Linked DNA regions of Acuticoccus sediminis. The protein of the gene in region 1 interacts with the protein of each later gene in a pairwise test. Links are inferred from orthologs where the notes say so. Each region holds a gene or a part of one and is shown on either strand. Other genes may lie near its edges. The genes, in order: hfq and rho.

What was found.
Region 2: the proteins of hfq (region 1) and rho interact in binary tests that used the Escherichia coli proteins (3 or more experiments, as listed by UniProt). The link is inferred for Acuticoccus sediminis from one-to-one orthologs.

What each region holds. Positions count from the first base shown.
Region 1 is NZ_QHHQ01000003.1:198,565-201,747, forward strand. Bases 103-2,966 are described here. They hold hfq (RNA chaperone Hfq), read left to right. Parts: upstream 103-1,342; coding sequence 1,343-1,591; downstream 1,592-2,966. Other genes in these bases: trkA (Trk system potassium transporter TrkA), read left to right, coding at 103-319; DLJ53_RS15145 (D-amino-acid transaminase), read left to right, coding at 331-1,203; hflX (GTPase HflX), read left to right, coding at 1,593-2,954. In the rest of the region: more of trkA, read left to right, coding at 1-102; DLJ53_RS15160 (enoyl-CoA hydratase), read left to right, coding at 3,072-3,183. UniProt on the Escherichia coli protein: RNA chaperone that binds small regulatory RNA (sRNAs) and mRNAs to facilitate mRNA translational regulation in response to envelope stress, environmental stress and changes in metabolite concentrations.
Region 2 is NZ_QHHQ01000001.1:572,941-576,150, forward strand. The notes cover bases 10-2,900. They hold rho (transcription termination factor Rho), read left to right. Parts: upstream 10-772; coding sequence 773-2,029; downstream 2,030-2,900. Other genes in these bases: hemE (uroporphyrinogen decarboxylase), read left to right, coding at 10-148; hemJ (protoporphyrinogen oxidase HemJ), read left to right, coding at 145-576; DLJ53_RS02480 (MFS transporter), read right to left, coding at 2,067-2,900. Outside these bases: more of hemE, read left to right, coding at 1-9; more of DLJ53_RS02480, read right to left, coding at 2,901-3,210. UniProt on the Escherichia coli protein: Facilitates transcription termination by a mechanism that involves Rho binding to the nascent RNA, activation of Rho's RNA-dependent ATPase activity, and release of the mRNA from the DNA template.

The DNA.
Region 1 (3,183 bases):
CCCGCGCGCCGTCACCATCAGCCGCGTGCTGCGCCATGTCCGGCGCGGCCGCATCGAGAGCGTGCACTCGCTGCAGAACGGCTCCGCCGAGGTGATCGAGGCCGAGGCGCTGGAGACCTCGCTGCTGGTTGGCCGCCCGCTGCGGGCGCTGGAGCTCCCGGAGGGCGTGCGTGTCGGCGCGATCGTGCGCAACGGCAAGGCCGTCGAGGTCAACGGCGACACGCAGATTCTCGCGCGCGACCGGGTTGTCATGTTCGCCTTGAGCGAGAAAGTGCACCAGGTGGAACAGATGTTCCGCGTGAGCCTGGAATTCTTCTGAACGGAGTGACGATGAGCCGGATTGCCTACGTCAATGGTCGCTATGTGCCGCATGGTGAGGCGTGTGTGCACGTGGAGGACCGGGGCTTCCAGTTTGCCGACGGCGTCTACGAGGTGTGCGAGATCTGGGACGGCTATATCGTCGACATGACCCGCCATCTCGACCGTCTGGCCCGCTCGCTGAACGAGCTGCAGATGGACTGGCCGGTGGAGCGCCGGGCGATGGAGTCCATCCTGCGCGAGACTGCGCGGCGCAACCGGGTGAAGAAGGGCCTCGTCTACCTGCAGGTGACGCGCGGCGTCGCCCGCCGCGACTTCGCCTTCCCGAAGACGCCGATCCCCGCGACGCTGGTGGTGACCGCCCGCTCGGTTCCGCCGGGCAACGCCGTGAAGATCGGCGAGGAGGGAATCGCCGTCGTCACGACGCCGGACATCCGCTGGGAGCGGGTCGACATCAAGACGGTGGCGCTTTTGCCGCAGGTCCTCGCCAAGCAGAAGGCGGTGCGTGCGGGCGCCAAGGAAGCCTGGATGTACGACAAGGACGGCTTCATCACCGAGGGCGCATCGTCCAACGCCTGGATCGTGAACCAGGACGGGACGCTGGTCACACGGCCGGCCGAGCGCGGCATTCTGCGCGGCATCACGCGGGCGGCGATCATGGATTTCGCGGCCGCCCACGACATCAAGGTCGAGGAGCGCCCGTTCACGATCGACGAGGCGAAGGCGGCGCGCGAGGCGTTCATCACGTCCGCGACGATGACGGCGACGCCCGTCGTCAAGATCGACGAGACGCCAATCGGCAACGGGGCTCCCGGTTCTGTCGTGTCTGAGTTGCGCGCACGGTTCCACGAAGGCGTGGAAAAACTCCCTCTGAGCGTGTATTAAGACAACGGCGCGAAGGTCCCGCTTGAGCGGGCGTCGCGGCGAACTACCTACAGAGCTGGTGTTCGGGGGCTGGTGCCGCTCGATTGTGTGTGTCGGTAACCGCGCGAACGCCGTGTTCATTGCGATCGGGATATAATCAGTGGCTGAAAAAGCTCAGAACCTTCAGGACACGTTCCTCAACCACGTCCGCAAAAGTAAAACGCCGTTAACGATCTTCCTCGTGAACGGCGTTAAACTGCAGGGTGTTTTAACGTGGTTCGACAACTTCTGCGTCCTGCTGCGACGCGATGGTCATTCGCAGCTTGTTTACAAGCACGCGATCTCGACCATCATGCCAAACCAACCTGTGCAACTGTTCGACCCGAACGAAGAGACCGGATCACGATAGCGTGAAAGTTGACGACAGCGGGACACGCGCTGAGGTCGGGACGCCCACGGAAGAGGCCGCGACCCGAGCCATCGTTCTGCTGCCGGTCGTTCGGCAATCGGAGGAAGACAAGCGCGAACCCGAGGGGCGTCTCGCCGAGGCCGTGGGCCTTGCCGACGCCATCGCGCTCGATGTGGTGGACGCGCGGGTCATTCCCGTGCGCAACCCGCGCCCGGCGACGCTGTTCGGCACGGGGGTGGTGGACGACGTCACCGCCGTCGCCCGCGCGGCCAACGCCGAGCTCATCATCATCGACCATCCGCTGACACCGGTGCAGCAGCGCAACCTCGAGAAGGCCTGGGGCGCGAAGGTGCTCGACCGCACCGCGCTGATCCTCGAGATCTTCGGCGAGCGGGCGCAGACGGCGGAAGGCGCGCTCCAGGTGGAGCACGCGCACCTGACCTACCAGCGCTCGCGCCTCGTGCGGTCATGGACCCACCTCGAACGCCAGCGCGGCGGCTTCGGCTTCCTCGGCGGCCCGGGTGAAACGCAGATCGAGGCCGACCGCCGGCAGATCGCCGAGCGGATCGCCCGCGTCGAGAAGGCGCTGGAGGACGTGCGGCGGACACGCTCGCTCGCGCGAGAGCAGCGCCGGCGCAACAACCAGCCGGTCGTCGCGCTGGTCGGCTACACCAACGCCGGCAAGTCGACGCTCTTCAACCGCCTTGCCGGCGACCACGTCGAGAGCCGCGACCTCCTGTTCGCGACGCTGGACCCGACCCTTCGCAAGCTCGAACTGCCGCACGGCCGCACGGCGATCCTGTCGGACACGGTCGGCTTCATCTCCCATCTCCCGACATCCCTCGTCGCCGCGTTCCGCGCCACGCTGGAAGAGGTGACGCTCGCCGATCTCGTCGTCCACGTGCGCGACATTTCGCACGAGGAGACGGAAGCTCAGGCCGATGACGTCCTCGGGACCCTCGCCGAGATCGGCGTCGAACCCGGCCAACGCGAGGTGCTGGAGGTCTGGAACAAGGCCGACCGGCTGGACGACGCGGTGCGCAAGCAGCGCGAGCTCGCCGCGCAGGCGCAGGGCGCGGTGCTGGTGTCGGCGGAGACCGGGGAGGGGATCCCAGCGCTCCTCATCGCGATCGAGGACCGCCTCGCCCGCCGCGCCACGGTCCGCGAGGCGACGATCCGCGCGACCGATGGTGCGCTGCTCGCCTGGCTCTACCGCAACACGGAAGTCCTGGAGCGCTCGGACGAGGGGGAGACGGTCCACCTCACCCTGCGCATCCCGGAAGCGCGCCTCTCCGACACGCTCGCCAGGCTCGGCGAGCCGGTTCCCGAGCCGCAGACCCCGAGCCAGCCCTACCTTCCGTAGGCGCGATCCGGCTCCGGCGGTTCGGGCCGCCACATAATCCGTGGTCCGGCGCGCATCCGTTCCCAATCCTCCGCCCGCAGGCACTATGCTCGGCGGCAAAGATATGGAGGACGCATCATGGATGTCGGGCTGGACGCGAGCGGTGAGGGACGGATCGACCTCGAGGTCGAAACCCGCGAGGGCGGTGCCGTCGCGACGGTGATCATCAACAACCCGGTGAAGCTGAACA
Region 2 (3,210 bases), on another replicon or contig:
GCAGCTCGACGCGGCCGTCGACCGGATCTGCGACGGGCTGGGGGAAGGACCGTTCGTGTTCAACCTCGGCCACGGCATCTCGCTCGAGACCCCGCCCGAGCACGTGACCCGCGTGATCCGGCGTGTGAAGGAAAGGACCGCGCGATGACCGAGTACTACACCTGGATCAAGGCGGCGCACCTCGTCTCGGTGATCTCGTGGATGGCGGCGCTCCTCTACCTGCCGCGGCTGATGGTGTACCATGTGGCCGCCGAGAAGGGCTCGGTGCAGTCCGAGACGTTCAAGGTGATGGAGCGGCGGCTGCTGCGCGGCATCGCCAATCCGGCGATGGTCGCGACGTGGGTGTTCGGCCTGATGCTCGCCTACGTGCTGGACGCCTGGTCGATGGGCTGGTTCCACGCCAAGCTGGCGCTCGTGGTGGCGCTGACGGTCATCCATCACATGATGGTGAGGTGGATGAAGGCGTTCCGCCGCGACGAGAATACCAAATCGGCGAAATACTTCCGCATAGCGAACGAGATACCCGCGGTACTGATGATCGGGATCGTCATCCTCGTGACGGTCAAACCGTTCTGACGCGATTCTGGGCGAATTTTGCCCAACATGCCCTTGCGAATGTGGCGCGGCGACTGTAAGTTAGGCGTATCCAGCGGTCGTTGGTTATGAACGGGGCGATTTCTCCCTCCGCCCCCGAAACGACCGCCCGGACCCTTCCTTCCTTTTTGCCCCTTGTTAGCGGCTGATGTCCGTCATCCAGGACAACCAAATGCAAATGAAACTTCACGAGCTCAAGGCCAAGAGCCCCGGCGACCTTATTGCGTTCGCCGAGGAACACGAGGTCGAGAATGCGTCCACGCTCCGTAAACAGGAGTTGATGTTCGGCATTCTAAAGCAGCTCGCGAACAAAGACGTTGAGATCATCGGCGAAGGCGTCGTCGAAGTCCTCCAAGACGGCTTCGGATTCTTGCGCTCTCCCGATGCCAACTATCTCCCGGGCCCGGACGACATCTACGTCTCGCCCTCCCAGATCCGGCGCTTCTCGCTGCGGACCGGCGACACGGTCGAAGGTCAGATCCGCAGTCCCAAAGAAGGCGAACGCTATTTCGCCCTCCTTAAGGTTAACACAATTAACTTTGAGGATCCCGAGGCGGCCCGCCACAAAATCCACTTCGACAACCTGACGCCGCTCTACCCGGACGACCGCTTCATCATGGAAGTGGAGAACGGTGCGTCGAAGGACTTCTCCGGCCGCGTCATCGACCTGGTCGTGCCGCTCGGCAAGGGCCAGCGCGGGCTGATCGTCGCCCCGCCGCGCACCGGTAAGACGGTGCTGCTCCAGAACATCGCCAAGTCCATCACCGCGAACCACCCGGACTGCTACCTCATCGTCCTGCTCATCGACGAGCGGCCGGAGGAAGTGACCGACATGCAGCGCTCGGTGCGCGGCGAGGTGGTGTCCTCGACCTTCGACGAACCGGCGCAGCGACACGTCGCGGTGGCCGAGATGGTCATCGAGAAGGCCAAGCGGCTCGTCGAGCATGGCCGCGACGTCGTCATCCTGCTCGACTCCATCACGCGCCTCGGCCGTGCGTACAACACCACCGTCCCCTCGTCGGGCAAGGTGCTGACCGGCGGTGTCGACGCCAACGCCCTGCAGCGCCCGAAGCGCTTCTTCGGTGCGGCCCGCAACATCGAGGAAGGCGGCTCGCTGACGATCATCGCGACCGCCCTGATCGACACCGGCAGCCGCATGGACGAAGTGATCTTCGAGGAGTTCAAGGGCACGGGTAACTCCGAAATCATCCTCGACCGCAAGGTCTCCGACCGCCGCGTGTGGCCGGCCATCGACATCCAGCGCTCCGGCACCCGCAAGGAGGAGCTGCTGGTCAAGAAGGAAGACCTCAAGAAGGTCTACGTCCTGCGCCGCATCCTCAACCCGATGGGCTCCGTGGACGCGATCGAGTTCCTCATCGACAAGCTGCGCCAGACGAAGAACAACGCCGAGTTCTTCGACTCCATGAACACCTGACGCACTGTATCGTGACGCGATCCTTTGGCCGGGCCGCTCACTCCGCCGGAGTGGGCTGGCCGGTCAGATGGCCGCGCCACACCACGGCGATGGCGCAGAGCGCCGTGACACCGACGATCGACGCGAATACGAACGGCCCGGAATCGGCCTCCGTCCCGAACAGCCCGCCCGCGAGCGAGGCTACCGCGGAGGCCAGCGTGAACAACGCGATCGAAACCCCCATCACCCAACCCTGGTCCTCCGCGCTCGCCGACTGCGAGTAGAGCCCGAAGAAAATCGGCAGCAGCACCGCGTGCAGGGCGCCCATCAGCGCGATCACGATGAACGCGACTGCCACGTTGTCGACCGTCGCGAATACGCCAACGATCGCCACTTCCAGGACAATGCCACGCACGATCAGCCCCGACGGGCTGGCGAGGCGATTGAAGAATGGCAGCAGGAAGAGGCTCGTCAGGGCGAGCGTCGCTCCCATCACAAGCATTCCCACGCTCTGGCCCTCGGTTGAATAGCCGAACCGCTCCTCCAGAGACGTGTCGAAGAAGATGTAGAACGTCACGAAGCTCAGCATGTAGAGCGTGTAGACGATCGAGATGCGCATCGTCATGGGATGGCGCGTAATGGCCCAGAGAAGCGACAGGATGGCCTGCGGCCGGATGTCGAGGGGCACACGGGTGTTTGACGTCTCGTGGAAGACCAGGGCCACGAAAACCAGCGTGGCGAGGACGACCGCTGCCCCGGCGACGAATGGCGGCACCATGGACAGCTGCACGGTTGCCGCGAATGGACCCCCGGAGAACAGGCCACCCAGTATGGGTCCGCTGACAAGCCCCAGACTCGCGCCAAGGACAGCCAGTCCGAGATTGCGTTGCTTCTCGTCATCGTCCTGCGCGAGATCGATGAGGGCGGCCTGTGCGATGGGTTGGTTGCCGGCGGTGAACCCGGTGATCACACGGCTCACGACGAGCAGCCAGAAGCTCGACAGGATGATCGCGAGGATCGTCAGCGCATATCCCGCCAGCGCGCCGGTGAGGCAGAGGAGGATACCGCGACGGCGGCCGACGCTGTCGGAGATGCGGGCGATATAGATCGACCCGAAAAACCAGGCAATGAAGAAGACGGCGATGACGAGCCCGTAGAGCAGTTGCCGGGTCGAGGCGCTGGTACCGCTCGCCACCATGGAT